2 regions of the Lysinibacillus sp. TE18511 genome follow, and region 1 is predicted to be linked to the other one. Evidence: riboswitches for the same ligand, from Rfam matches in the RefSeq annotation. Region 1 holds a riboswitch; the other holds the start of a gene.
The links. Region 1 has a riboswitch for cobalamin ahead of ACVWXS_RS15185 (ribonucleotide reductase N-terminal alpha domain-containing protein). Riboswitches for the same ligand answer to the same signal wherever they lie in the genome.
Positions count from the first base shown of each region.

Region 1 (7,758 bases):
CATCGCGATTAATATAATTAATCATCGTTGACGAGGCCACCATTTTTTGATTGCGTGCTAAATGATAGAAGAACGCAAAGCCAGAATAAAAGAATAAACCTTCTAAAATCACATCATAGATAATCGCTTCTAGCATATTTTCAACAGATGGCTCTTCCGAAAATGCATGGTAGCCTTTAATAACGAAATCATTGCGTCGCTCTAACACAGGCTCCGTTCGCCAAAAGTCAAACGTACGATCCTGCTCATTTTTGTTCACAATACTTGATAGCACATAGGAATAAGAGTGATTATGGATAACCTCTTGCTGCGCTAAAATAATCATTAATGCATTTAAGCTTGAATCTGTTAAATAATCTGCTACTTTACCAGCAAAATCTGTTTGTACACTATCTAAAAGTGCTAGTAAACCAATTATTTTCAAAAATGATTCCTGTTCAACTGCTGATAGCTCAGGAAACTGCTTCACATCATTGCTCATATTAATTTCAAATGGTGTCCAGAAGTTACCAAGCATTTTTTTATACTTTGGATAAGCCCAGCTAAAACGCACATCATCCCAGTTTAAAATGTTAGAAGAGCGACCGTTCACAATCCCTGTTGAACGGTTCGGCGCTTCTTTATCCATAATTTGTCGTTTCGTAATCGTTGTCATCGTTACTTCCTCCTAGCTTGCACAAGACTCACATTCTAGCAATTCTACAGACGTTGAGCGTACATAATAAGTCGTTTTCACACCACTCGCCCAAGCGTTCATATGTAGTGCCAATAAATCCTTCGCCTTAATCGTATTTTGAACATATAAATTAAGTGAAATGCCTTGGTCAATATGACGAGCTCGTGCAGCATTTTGCTTGATTGTCCAATTTTGATCGATGAAATAAGCTGATTTATAATACCAAGTCGTCGTCGGTGATAGATCTGGTACGGTTACTGGAATTTTGTAATCCTTTTTCTCCTCTGAATAACTCTTTTGGAAGATTGGATCAATCGTTGCCGTACTACCCGCTAAAATAGATGTTGATGAGTTAGGGGCAACTGCCATAACATAGCCGTTACGCATACCGTTATCAGCAACTGCTGCGCGTAACGCATTCCATTTATCACTGTCGTAGCCACGTTTGTCAAAATACGCACCAGTATGCCAATCTGAGCCTTCAAATAATGGGTAAGCACCTTTTTCACTTGCCAAATCGTTAGAAGCACGAATCGTTAAATAGGCAATTTCCTCATATAGCTTGTCCGCAAATTCTACAGCTTCCTCAGACTCCCATTGAATTTCATTCAAAGCTAATAGGTGGTGCCAGCCAAATGTTCCAAGCCCGATACCGCGGTAGCGTAAGTTCGTACGTTCTGCTTGTTTTACTGGAATTGTATTTAGAGCAATAACGTTATCTAGCATACGTACTTGCACCGGGATCAATCGTTCTAGAACACCAGCCGGTACAGCTCTGCCTAAATTAATAGATGATAAGTTACATACAACGAAATCTCCAGGCTTACGACGCGTAACGATGACATCATCCTCTAGGGTAATTGACTCAAATTCAGTAGCTGACATATTTTGGAATATTTCTGTCCTTTTCTTCAACTAGGTTCGCTAAACCTAATCCGTTCTCTTATGAACTGCTGTATATCACTATACAGAGGAGACTATATCATCATCCTTAGCTCTACCTGTAGGATGCTCCGCTTTTCCCTTTATGAATTATCCCTATATCGGGCCTCGCTTGAGGGGTACTCTACTCGCTTCTTCACTCATGTTTTTCAATGAGCTATGCTTTCGATAGTCGTTAGGCTTTTACTTTTGATTAATAAAAACATGGTCAGGGAAATTTTGAGAGTTCATGCGATACCTCATTGCATGAGTTGAAATACCATAAAACTTTGCTGCCTCAGTAATGGAATCAAAAACTTGATTTCCAACTTTGCATTTATATCCACTAATTTTATGTTCTTTTTTCGGCATTAATCGTTCATATGTTGGAAAGTTAACCGAATTTAATCTGTAATTTATTGTGCTAATTCCAATACTCAATTTTTTTGAAGCAATTGTAACTGAATCATACTGCACACCATCAATTACTACTCGTTTAGAATTGGCTTTTTTCACTGAATCTATCATTTTCTTCGTTTTAGCTTTTCCAAATTGATGATTTCCTTCTCCAGTCATTTGCTCAATTCTTTGTTTTCTAATTGCTTCTTTATTTGGATGAAAAGTGAAAACATCTCCACCAATAGAAGTTAGTTTAATATTGTAAAATTCAGTAGAATTAACAACATCAAAATAATTTAAATAAAACTCTTCTAATTGATTCAATTCTTCATCGGAATACGCATTACAAATTATTTTTCTCTCAAAATTTTCTTTACCATATTTTTTTATGGCTCTCTTTAAATATACTCCTGATCCTAAATAATTTTCCCAGTTATTTATACGATCATAAATACATTTTCCAATATACTTTTTGCCATTTACTTTATTTATTGTTACATATATGAACCCATATGCTTTAGAAATATCGATCACCCCTAAAACAGAATATTTGTTCTATTATATGAAACATAGTATATTTAATCAAAAGATTTAGCACGGTGGGTTATCACATTGTGACTTTCCCCGTTTAACGGAGTTTTCGACAACCATTTCTGATTGAAGGTGCTACTATTAACACAAATTACTTGAGTAAACCATCCCTTCATGCTTATTCGGATTCATACGATTTACTTCATCACGATAAAACATAAACGGCACGCCCGTTTCAAGCTGTGAGCGCATAATACGTTTCATAATATCGATCGCTGGTACGACTTCACGGCTTAATAAAGGATTGGCAATACATTCTGCATATTTTGTACGGAAGGAGCCGTCACCTTTTTTCTCATCATAGAAATCTTCTAATGAGAAGCCCATGACCTCTCGCACTTCATGTGGGTCAAATAAATGCCATTCCCCACGTGCCTCAACTGTCTCCATAAATAAATCCGGTAAGCATAATCCTGTGAAAATATCATGGGCACGCAAACGCTCATCCCCATTGTTTAAACGTAAATCTAAAAACGTAAAGACGTCCTTATGCCAAACATCTAAATAGACCGCAATAGCTCCTTGGCGTTGACCAAGCTGATCGACTGAAACTGCCGTATTATTAAGCTGTTTAATCCAAGGTAATACGCCACTTGATGCACCTTTAAAACCTTTAATAGATGAGCCTCGGCTACGAATTTTGCCCATATAAACGCCAATACCACCGCCGTACTTCGATAATGTTGCGACATCTGTATTCGTGTCATAAATACTTTGTAAACTATCATCGACTGTATCGATAAAGCAGCTAGATAACTGGCCATGCGTTTTACCTGCATTCGATAATGTCGGAGTGGCTACAGTCATATATAAATTACTCATCGCCCAATAAGACTCTCGCACCTTTTGTAAACGATTTTCTGTTTCATCCTGCATCAATGTCATCGCAATGACCATCCAACGTTCCTGTGGTAACTCTACAGGTGTTTTCGTATAATCACGTACAACATAACGGTCCATCAATGTTTTTAAGCCAATATATGTAAATAACTCATCTCGACTTTGTTCTAAATATGTAGCAAGTTCCTGAAGCTCCTGCTTACTATATTTTGTTGTTAAACTTTCATGATACAAACCAGCCTCTGTATAGCGTGCTAATTGTGCTGGGAACACCTGATAAACATCTTTTACTGAAACACCGCGACGCATTGCAAACTGGTCATATAATTTTTCTAAATAAATTTGCGCTGCAACAAATGTCCAATATGGCTCCTCTTCATCAATTAGGCTAAGCGTTTGTAAAATCATCGCATCCGCCCATGCCTCAAATGTGGCATCGTCATTTTTTCGTAGCCATCGATCCGATAACCTTACAAAACTTTCAAGTTCATCCTCCGTGTAACTTTTCTTTAGCTTAGCAATTTGCTGTTCGATTTGAATTGTCATATACACATACTCTCCCTTTCTTTCTCCAGACAACACAAAAAGCGATCACGCATCCTCTATCGGTTGCGTGATCGCTGTAAAATCGGAAATGGAAATGAAGGACATGCACACACAGAAGTGAACAAATCTCTCGCCTCCACTTCTCAATCCCCGAAGAATGTGTCGCTGTCTTGAACAAATCGGCAGGTCTCCTGGCTCATGCTTCCTCCAAATGATCACCTTCCCATTGTTAACAGTGGCCTCTTCATCATTTGTCAGCACTTACAGTTGCGGGGACAGCTTCGGCATAAGATGACTCTTTTTCCGAATTCCCTTTTAAACCACATTGGTACCGCTCGTCCAAAATACTATATATTGTGTTTTAACTCCTAAACAAATCTAACATATTGTGTTTATTGTTGCAATAGGTGTTTTGCCCCTTGATTTTTTTTACGCACTACTTTTTCTCGAAGCAAGCCCAATTACAATGCAGTTTTACGTAGTTTCTCAAAATTTCTAAGAAAGATTTTTTGTGCCAGCTGCTCTTTTTCTGGATGTATTCCGAGTAAAATGACTGCACATGGACCAGCCGTTTTCTCAACATTTAACGAACTTTTGACCTGTTGATTACCAAAAAGACGGGTAAATTCTGCTTGCAAACCTTTTGATCCAACTGGCCAAACTTGCTGTACAATTTCCTCTTTCCATGCCTGAAAAATAGGCTGTAGCTGGGCAACATCCTCAGGCTGTGCAAGGACTTCATTGCCAACAAGCGGCAGTCCATATGTATACCAAATTAGCTGTTCATGCTTATATGGTGTGCGTTGCTGCTGTTCACCAAGCATCGTTATGGACAAACCAGATTGTACAGTCGGCATATTGGACTCAGTGCTACCGTCTATTTGTGGACAAATAAGACCAGCTTCATCAAAAACTTGTTGAATACCCGCCACATAACGAGACCATGCCGCATCCCCTGAAAAATTAGCGAGTAGGACATGTGTAGGTAAAGCATTTGCGGCAAGCTGCTCTAAAAAAGTAACACGTGCTGTCAAGTATGCCGTGAGTTGATCTGAGGCAGACACAACATCTTGTGTCTTTTCACCAATGGCTGCGGCATTATCTGTTGTAGCAATCAGCTCACCTACTTTTATGGCATTTCTCAATGTAATCGCCCTGCCTTACGCACAAATACTTTAGATAAAATTGGCATTACAACTGCAACGATGACTAAATTAATTAGTGTTGCCAACGGAAGACTAGTAAGAGATGCCCAATAAAATGCCGGACTAATGATAAAGTAAAACGGTAATGGTGCCACAACGCCATTTAAAATCAGTGCCACAGGCCATTTCCAGAAATGCATTCCTTTTTTATGCATCACTCCGAAGATCCATACAACGATAAACATCTCTACTGCGATAATAATATGGAGTGGTCCAAGTAGGAAGCCAGAAGTTAAGGCCGTAATAAAATGCCCAATTGCCCCTGCAACCCCAGCCAATACCGGAGATAAAAATACAACGCTCAAAAATGCAGGAGCAGCGTCCAGCGCAGCAGTTGTAATAAATGGTGTTGGAATTTTAATAACTGCCCCAACTGCACAAATTGCCGCTACCATGGCAACGAGTGTCAATTTCATTAATCTTTGTCGATCCATTCCCTTCCCTCTTTTCTTTTATACTTTGTTCATCATAGCGTGAGGTTGATTTCCGTTCCGGCTGGGCGCTTTGTTGCTGACGCTTCGCTTTCGCGCAGATAAAACATTTGCCGCTGACGCTTCGCTTTCGCGCAGATAAAACATTTGCCGCTGACGCTTCGCTTTCGCACAGATAAACATTTGCCGCTGACGCTTCGCTTTCGCACAGATAAACATTTGCCGCTGACGCTTCGCTTTCGCACAGAAAACATCCGCTGCGCTCCAGGGTCTCGGGCCTACAGATGTTTTTTGCGCGAAAGCGTAGTGCTAACGAAGCGGCAGCAGCACTGATGTAGGTCATGAAGGCGTTATCACAGACGTGATGCTCTTAGCCTTCGTTCCTCTAGCGCTAATCCCCAGGGAGTCGCCCATCCTCCACCCCAATCAACTTATTTACAAAGCATACGTCCTTGGAAATCTTATCCACAAAACGAAAAGCCTAATAAAAATTTTTTAAAACTATATCATTTGATCTGTTCCCCGACACCATACCAAATGCGTACAACACGGTCGGCTTCTGCAAATAAAGCCTGGTACAAACGCCCACATGTATCACGCAATAATCGTGCCTGTTTTTCCATCGGCACAACCCCTCGTCCCATATCGGTCACAATTATATAGAGTGCACAATTTTCTTCAAGAGTCTTTAGTCTTGTCAAAATGGTTCTCACAATGACCTCATCATCCTCTAGATCTTGTGTCACGAGCCAGTTCTCTAGGTTTTTAATAACAAGTACATCACTGGCAGGAGTATCATCAGGTACATAGCCATCTACTAGCTCAACTTTTTGATCTGCAAGTAAATTCATGACATAGTCGGTTTTTCCACTATAAGCTCCTCCGATAAAGACATGCATCTCGCCCCCTCCTCCCAAGCCTTTCTTGAAAACGTTAAAGAAAACATTTTATCATGCGGTGTATGGTACGTCCAAAAGGGTTGCTCAGTCGGTGCAAATGCAACAAGAAGTGCTCGAATGACTCCACCATGCACAACAAGGTGATAAACGTCTTCTCCTTTTGGTAACACTGTAAATCCTTCAATGACTCGTGCACAAAATGCATCAAAACCTTCCCCTTTTGGAGGCGGTGATTGTACCGGATCATCTAACCATGCACAATAACGACAATCAGATTTTAAATCCTCATATGTTCGCCCTTCAAATTCTCCGAAGTTCGACTCTCGGAATCTTTTATCTGCCATGTAAGTTGCATTCGGAAAGTAATGAGCAGCCGTTTCTCTACAGCGCAGTAAATCGCTACCATACACTTTCTTGATATCTTTATCTACAACAGTCAGCGAAGATACATCGGCTAATGAAGAATCTGTCCAGCCAATATACCGTTTTTCTAAATTTTCCTTTGTTGGTGCATGTCTCATTAAGCGCACATTAACAACGTCACCCACAATACAACCTCCATTCCTTCAATTGATGCACCGAGTAAATCCCCAGAAACGCCACCAAAGTTGCGCACCGTAAATTGTCGAAAGACTAAAAAGGCAATCGCTAATACAGCCATCAACACGAACGGAACAAACGAAAAGCCTATTACAATCCATAAGCTACTATACGCCACAACCAATGTTAAAAACATAAAGCAGATAAGTAATCCTGGCTTAATATGCGTTTTAAAAAAGTAGGCAAGCCCTTTTTCTTTTGAACACTGGAGCGACATAAAATAAAAACTCATACCCACTCGTGTTAATAATGGAATAAAAATCAACATCCAAAGAGCTAATTTATGCTGCACAAATAGCTCATGTAAAATAACAAGTTTACCAAGCACTAAAAATAAGACTGAAAGCACTCCAAATGCGCCAACACGTGGATCATCTAGAATTTCAAGCCGCTTCTCACGATCCCGATATGAAAAATAAGCATCCCCCATATCAATAAAACCGTCTAAATGTAAACCACCCGTAAACAAAGCGAATAATCCGACAATCATAAAGGAAAGCAAGACTTCACTGCTCGTCGTCCATTCTGTTAAACCATATATCACCGCTGCCACTACGGTACCCATCAGAGCCCCTATCCACGGCAAAAAGGCAAACATCCCCGTAATGGTTACTTTGGTTAAAGGAATTTCTTTATGTACCGGCAAAACT
Region 1 covers NZ_JBSSFD010000020.1:48,729-56,486, forward strand. Annotated here, with positions in the region: gene ACVWXS_RS15170 (ribonucleotide-diphosphate reductase subunit beta) at 1-655, opposite strand, end outside; partial or broken gene ACVWXS_RS15175 (ribonucleoside-diphosphate reductase subunit alpha) at 668-1,579, opposite strand; gene ACVWXS_RS15180 (GIY-YIG nuclease family protein) at 1,802-2,530, opposite strand; partial or broken gene ACVWXS_RS15185 (ribonucleotide reductase N-terminal alpha domain-containing protein) at 2,672-3,973, opposite strand; cobalamin riboswitch at 4,137-4,324, opposite strand; gene ACVWXS_RS15190 (hypothetical protein) at 4,435-5,118, opposite strand; gene ACVWXS_RS15195 (ECF transporter S component) at 5,115-5,612, opposite strand; gene ACVWXS_RS15200 (hypothetical protein) at 5,536-5,952, opposite strand; gene ACVWXS_RS15205 (bifunctional adenosylcobinamide kinase/adenosylcobinamide-phosphate guanylyltransferase) at 6,116-6,508, opposite strand; gene ACVWXS_RS15210 (histidine phosphatase family protein) at 6,457-7,056, opposite strand; gene cobS (adenosylcobinamide-GDP ribazoletransferase) at 7,029-7,758, opposite strand, start outside.

Region 2 (7,758 bases), on a different contig from region 1:
CTTTGCTGATCTTTAGAAAGTAGGGTATAGTTTTTCCCTGCTGTATTGAATGGGAATTTTGCAATTTTCTCCATTTTGTCTATTTCTAATGAATCAACTGGTAATTCTTTAGTTGTTTGAGCTGTGAAGATGTAGTTAGATTTACCCTTTAAGTCGTAGCTGCCATTATGATCCTTTACGCCAACAAGAAGGGTTCCTTTTTGATCTGCTTTATATAGGTATCCTTCTTGCTTTCCAATACGAACATCATTCACATTGATTGGTTCTGCTTTCCCATTTTGACCTTCAGGGTAGAAGTACAAATCAAATGCATAATCGTATTTATTTGCACCTTTTAATGTCAGTTGTGCGTATTCATTTGCTTCTAAATCAACCTTGTACCATTTCTTTTCGTCCGGCTGCTTGAATTCACCTTTTTCTGTATTTAGTGTATTCTTTTTGAGGACTTTTGCGTTTTTCATACGCTCATCTGTTGTTTCTGAATACTGTTTAGGAAGATTTTTTAAATCAAACTGTAATGCTTTCACAGGGTTGACAAGGCCATTTCCATATGTCAAATCATAGTCCTTCTCACCTAAATCTTTTGCCGTCATTTCGAGAATAGCTTCTATTTCATGAGGCTTTAAATTTGGATATTTTGATTTTAGTAGGGACGCCACACCTGCAACAACGGGAGAAGCCATCGATGTCCCACTAAATTTTACATAGGATGATCCTTTTTTCTCATCGTGAACTGTACTGTATACATCTTCACCTGGAGCTACTAGGTCAACCGATGGACCATAGTTTGAATAGCTTGATAGTTTGTTTCTATCATTCGTAGAACCTACGCTAATGACGCCTTCGAAAGAAGCAGGGAAGGAGTAATTATCTGTCGATTCATTTCCTGCAGCCGCTACAACGGTAATTCCATGATCAATCGCTTTCTGAACAGCTTCTTTCACTAGTGGAGATTCTCCATAGCCACCAAGGCTCATGTTAATAACATCTGCGCCTTGCTCAATAGCGTAAAGTATACCTTGTGCAATGACGAAATCACTGGCACCAGCTTTTCCGTTGAATACATCAATTGGAAGAAGCTTAGCATTTGGATTAACCCCATGTCCTCCTACAGCATTATCTTTTGCCGCTCCAATAATACCTGCTACGTGTGTTCCATGGTCACCAGTATTAGTAGTATTGGCAGGTGCTGCTGCATTATATGGTGGAAGCACTTGCGATTTTAAATCTGGATGTTTAAAATCCACACCAGAATCGATAACCGCTACTTTTACTTCGTTATTGCCTGCTAATTCTAGGGCCTTATCAATTTCAAGCAAGTTTAAATGATACATATCATTTTTCTTTGGGTCTCCGCCATTGCCAAAGGAATGATACATGTAACTAGGGGAAACATTTTTAACCCCTTTTTGATTTGCATAATATGAAACTGCTTTTTCTAAAGTTACTCCTTTGTTAAGTTGGATAACATCGTAACCTAATGAAGGAATAGAGCGGATTACTTTTGCGCCAATTTTTTTATGGACATTCTTATCAAGACCAGAATGCTTGACGATAATTGTATCCTTACTGATCCATTCTTTTTGATTCTTTTCTGCTTGTTTCTGATTGCTAGCTACTTTCACTGACTCTGGGTTCTTCTCTGTTTTTTGTGGTGCTTCAGCAAAGGCAGAAGCAGTAGGCACCATTAGTGCAGCAGATGCTACTATAGCAAATGATTTCTTTTTCCAGTTCTTCAACTGTATTACCTCCTTGAATGTTTTGATTTAAGTCACATCTATACTATTACGGATGAATGATAGAAAAGTTTCGTAAATAAGGAGTTATTTTTCCAAAAGTACCAATCTATATTTTTCCATTATGTAAAATCTATGAAAATTTGTATCAGTAAACTAGCCTTAGTGAAAGGGAAGGGAGAACGAATACTCTCATTAGGACTATAAAAAGTCTATGATTTCACATCCTTGAGACAACAGGTAATATTCGTTACTGAAAGGCACTGTCCGTACGGTGGTGCGAGAGGTCGGGGGGAGTCACTCTTTTAGATTGTAGTTAAGGGAAGTGTATCAGCTATAAGCGCCCAGCCTTCACTACAATCAACCACACGTTATGGTAATGAGCCCTACAAGTGGAAAACACGCAACTATAGTCCAAGAAATGTTATATCCTTAAAACATCGTCTTAAAGCTGCTCAATAAGTTTTTGTAAATCTGCCTTCGAACGAGGCATTGTACTGTTTTTCTCAAATAGTTTCTTATTTTGCAAGGCAATCGCCATTTCAAAGACCCATGGGCGTTCGAGATGGGCCTGTTCAAGCAACTGCTCTTGATAGAACAACTCAACAGGGTCCCCATTATAAATGATTTTTCCAGCTTCCATCACGATGATTTGGTCTGCCCATTCATAGGCTAATGGGATATCATGCGTTGCTAGTAAAATAGTACGTTCACCATTCTCTAATTTAGCTAAATACTGTAAAACTTGTGCAGCATAATAATTATCAAGTCCAGCTGTTGGTTCATCTAATAATAAAACAGATGGTTCCATCGCTAGTACTCCAGCCATTGCAACACGTTTTTTCTGGCCAACACTTAAAAAATGGATCGGTTTATCGAGTAATGGTTCAACTTCAGTTTGAGCAACAGCCCATGCAATTTTCTCTTCAATTTTTTCAGTTGTCCAACCAAGGTTTAAAGGTCCAAATGCAATATCTTGCATAACAGTACCTGAAAAAAGCTGGTTGTCTGCATCTTGAAAAACAATTCCAACCTGTTGGCGCAATTCTTTTAATGCTTTTCTACTATAGTTAAGTTCCTTGCCACAAAACGATATATTTCCAGTGGTAGGCTTTAAAATGCCATTTAAATGCTGAAATAAAGTCGATTTCCCAGCTCCGTTATGACCAAGTAAAGCGATTTTTTTTCCCTTTGGAATTTGGAGTGTAAGATCTGTCAAAGCATGGGTTCCATCTGCATAAGCGTAGGATAATTGTTTTAGTTCAAAGTATAAATCAGTCATCAGAAAAAACCTCCATAAATGATAAGGGAAATAAAAATAGCAGCCATACCTAGCCAGTTTTTCATGCAATAGGTAACATTCTCCTGCCAATAGACAGTTTCTCCACCGCGTGCCTGCATTGCATTGTTTAGTTCACGACTTCGCTGAAACATCTCGGCAAATAAAGCTGCAATCAGCATTGAAATTGAGCGCAGCCATTGCATAGGGGAGCGGTAACCTAATCGAGCCTGCTGGGCAAGATGAATTTTTTGCATACTGTCTAAAAAAATAAAAATAAATCGATACGTTAGTTCCACTAGCTCTACAAATAAAGTGGGAAGTCGCCAAAGTCGTAGAACATAGCAGATCGATTGTACGGATGTTGTAAGAATTAAAAAATACAAACAGCTAATGCTGCCAAGTACGATGAAAAAAAGCTGCTGTGCTGTTTCTATACTCGCGCGCCCTACAAAAATTGTCCAACCGTTAATAGAAAACGACCAAATATGTGTAGGGAGAGTGCTTGTTGATGGGGCTATAGAAATTAATATTGATAGTAAACTAGAAAGTAAAAAAAATCCCGGTAGTAATAGCAGTTTTGCATAATATTTAACTGGGATTTTTGCGCTTAAAATGGTAAAAGCACTCATTACAATAAATGTAATGAGTGAAATTCGTTCATCTCTCATGATAAGCGACAATAATAGTAGTCCTATGGATAACGTCATTTTTTCTAGCGGATGAACAGACGCTAGCTTATTCAAATAAGCATACTTATCTATGAGTAACATATCGTTTAACCTTCTTTATGTTTGCCGCGCATAAAGCCGATGAAATAGCCGATAAATCCAGCGCCGATAGCAGCTTGTAGAGCGAATAATAAGCTTTCAATTTCACCACTTGGTGGCTCCCAAATGCTTTCAAACCATGGTTCGTAGTCAGCGTTAATTTCACCAATTGCTGCTTCCGCTTGGCCATCAGCACCCTCAAATTCTGCACCCTTTTGGATAAATAGAGGAATGATAGCTAGAAACACAACAATTGCCAAGAGCAGTAAATTTTTTTTCATTTTAGTGTGCCTCCTTAGCTGAGAAAACACGTAATGCTTTTAGTTCGCTCACATTATATTTTTTCAAGAAATTCATAACGATCACTGTTAAAATTCCTTCACTTACCGCGAGCGGAATTTGTGTTATTGCAAAAATACCAGCAAATTTTGTGAATGATGCCATAAACCCTCCTACTTCAGAAGGGAAGGCAAGAGCTAATTGTACAGATGTAACAACATATGTACCTAAGTCACCAAGCATTGCTGCTAAAAAGACAGCTACTGAAAATGATAGCCCCATTTTTTGTGCGCCCTTAAATACAGAGTAAGCAATAATAGGACCAACAATTGCCATGGAAAATGCATTTGCCCCTAATGTTGTAAGCCCACCATGTGCTAAAAGTAAAGCTTGGAATAATAAAACGATTGTCCCGATCACACTCATAGCTAGTGGTCCAAAAAGAACAGTCCCAAGTCCAACTCCTGTCGGATGCGAGCAGCTCCCCGTTACAGAAGGGATTTTTAAGGCTGATAATACAAAGGTGAAGGCACCGGATAAACCTAGTATCATTTTTGTTTCAGGATTTTCATCAATGGTTTTACGAATAGAGCGTAATCCTAAAATAATAAATGGAATCGATAAGACCCACCAAAAAATTGCCCATTCAATCGGCAAAAAGCCCTCCATGATATGCATAGCAAATGCACGATTTGGCACAAATAAAAATGCCAGCAAGAAATAACTAAGCTTCCAAGGTGAGAATTTCAAAATCTCTCCTCCTAACATTATATTTTTCGAATGTAGCGTGCGAACGATATCAATTTCGCCTTGGCGTAATTGCGTTCGAGGCTTTATTTTCATTCAGGAGGTGTTTTGGCTATATCTGTAAACATCTACCACCATGAGATGGAGTCTCTTCTGAATGAAAATAAAAAGCACTTCTCCGACTTTGGAAAAGTGCATAGCTAAAAGAGGCAAATAAAATTTTAATCTGCTAAGCCGCACACCTATCCTCGTAGGTTGAAACGATCACATATTTTTCGGCAGGTCTCCTGGCTTTAGTTCAACGTTTTATAGGCCTTCCCATCCTTTGGACAGTGACATGATCTATAAAACTCCCTAGTACAGTGGCGGGACCGCGCCGGACTTGAACCGGCTTCCCTTTTAAGCGAAATGGTATACACTTCGCACCGAAAAAGAATGAAGTTGTGAGATTTCACGACAAAGTGTAACATGAATTTCCACATATATGCTATACTTTTTATAAAAATTTTAGAATTAAAGGTCAATGTCGAAAATTCAGATAAATACAGATAAAAATTTCGCGTTTTCTCTGAATTTTTAATAAAAATGTCACAATTTGAGAAAGAAATATTGAAATTTTTAAAAATTAAGATATGATAGAGACAGTTTTCTATTACATAAAAAGTACAATTTCATATAAAACATCAATAAGTGCTTGAATATTTTCGAGATAATAGGGAAATCGGTGAAAATCCGATACAGCCCCCGCTACTGTAATAGCTGATGAAATCGCAAATGCCACTAGTGAAAACTTAGGAAGGCGCGAAAGTAAAAGGATGCTTAAGTCAGGAAACCTGCTTATTGTGATGATGCATGCAAACTTTTCGGAGGGAGAAGTTGAAGCGAGAGCGAGTAGCTGTATATATTCGTTTTTTATTTAGCTTCTACAAAACCTTTACTCTTCGTCTAGAGTAAAGGTTTTTCTTTTTCCTAAAAGCAAATGAGGGGAGAACAACAATGACAACTTGGAATTTAGAGGGGATGAAAACGCATCTTTTTATTTGCAATGGCAGTAGCTGTATGAAAAAAGATGCAGAGGAAATTACACAGGCAATCCGTGATGAAATACAAATGCAAGCGCTTGATCAGGACATACATACGACTAGGACACGCTGTAATGGTAGATGTAAGGATGCATGTGTTGTTATCGCTTATCCTCAGGGGAATTGGTACCGTGTGCCGACTACAGAGCATGCGCGGGCACTCGTACAAGATTTAAATCATGAAGCATTACAAAATGAGCATGTCTTTACATTGCGTGAAGGTTCGTTACAGCGTACAGCACAAACAACAGCCATTAAAGGCATTGAAAAGGTGAAAGAGGGGTAACAAAATGGCGCAAAAAGGAAAGATTTTCGTAGTTGGTTTTGGACCTGGGGATTTTAAACATATTACGACTCGTGCTGTTGAGGCACTTCAACAAAGTGATATGATCATAGGCTATAAAACATATGTTGAGCTTATTCAGGATTTAGTTAGTGCAAAGTCAATTGTTAGTACTGGTATGACAGAAGAAGTTTCACGTGCACAAGAAGCAGTGCGCCAAGCAGAGGCAGGAAGTATCGTATCGGTTATATCGAGCGGTGATGCTGGCGTTTATGGCATGGCAGGCTTAGTATATGAAGTTTTAATTGAGCTAGGCTGGACGGAAGCAACTGGTGTTGAGGTAGAGATTGTTCCAGGTATTTCTGCTATCAATTCATGTGCAAGTTTACTAGGTGCTCCGATTATGCATGACGCCTGTACGATTAGTTTAAGTGACCACTTAACACCTTGGAATTTAATTGCAAAGCGAGTAGAAGCAGCGGCAATGGCTGATTTCGTTATTGCTCTTTATAACCCAAAAAGTGGCCGTCGTACGAGACAAATCGTAGAGGCACAACGAATTTTATTAGAATATCGTTCTCCGGATACACCGGTAGGACTTGTGAAAAGTGCGTATCGTGAACGTCAGGAAATTACGATGACGACTTTAGCAGAAATGCTAGAACATGATATTGGCATGCTAACAACTGTTGTTATCGGGAATTCATCAACGTTCTTCTATGACAATAAAATGATTACGCCACGTGGTTATCAGCGCAAATATACACTCGGCGATGAAAAACAACCGTTACGACCACATCAACGTCTAAAAGAAGAAAATGAACCATGGGCAATGAATCAAGAAACAGGGATGGCTCGTAATGATTTTGCGACAGATCCCAATGCAAATCGTATTAAGCCCAGTTTAGCCATAACATCAGAACCAAAGCCTAAAAAAAAGTCATCACTTGAAATGGCGACATCAGCACTAGCAATGGTGAAGGGAACAAGTGCAGTGAGGGTAACACCGAAGCTTGTTCAACAAAAAATGGAATCCATTTTTGAATTAGCTGTGAGTCCAGGAGTAGCTAATAAGTTCTTTACTCCTCAACAAATGATGACGCTAGCAGAGGTAGTTGGAGAAGAAGGAACGATGGAGTATACACCAGACCATCAAATTCATCTGAAAATTCCGACGACTGATCCTGCAGTGATTACAGCAAAGCTTCGAGAAGTTGGCTTTTTACTAGCACCGATTGGTGACGTGCTATCGTTAAAGGCTTGTGATTTCTGCTATGGAGAAAAGACTGATTCGATTCCTTATGCGGAAGAGATTCAAGAAAAGCTTGGTGGTATGTCGTTACCGAAAACGTTGAATATAGGTTTTAACGGCTGTGGTATGGCATGTTATCGAGCGGTATTTGATGATATTGGTATTGTTTATCGCAAAAGTAAGTTTGATGTTTTTATTGGGGCTAAGCCAGTTGGTCGTACAGCACATGCGGCCCAGCCTGTTGTGGAGGGTTTAGAACCTGAGCAACTTATACCGCTGATCACAGATATTATCGAAGAGTATAAAGCAAATGCACATCCGAATGAACGT
Region 2 covers NZ_JBSSFD010000009.1:91,736-99,493, forward strand. Annotated here, with positions in the region: gene ACVWXS_RS09230 (S8 family peptidase) at 1-1,739, opposite strand, end outside; gene ACVWXS_RS09235 (energy-coupling factor ABC transporter ATP-binding protein) at 2,182-3,018, opposite strand; gene cbiQ (cobalt ECF transporter T component CbiQ) at 3,018-3,788, opposite strand; gene ACVWXS_RS09245 (energy-coupling factor ABC transporter substrate-binding protein) at 3,794-4,066, opposite strand; gene ACVWXS_RS09250 (energy-coupling factor ABC transporter permease) at 4,068-4,832, opposite strand; cobalamin riboswitch at 5,072-5,256, opposite strand; cobalamin riboswitch at 5,483-5,666, shown strand; gene ACVWXS_RS09255 ((2Fe-2S) ferredoxin domain-containing protein) at 5,808-6,179, shown strand; gene cobJ (precorrin-3B C(17)-methyltransferase) at 6,184-7,758, shown strand, end outside.
Region 2: it holds a riboswitch for cobalamin, as region 1 does, so the genes downstream of both, ACVWXS_RS09255 ((2Fe-2S) ferredoxin domain-containing protein) here and ACVWXS_RS15185 (ribonucleotide reductase N-terminal alpha domain-containing protein) in region 1, are expected to answer to the same signal.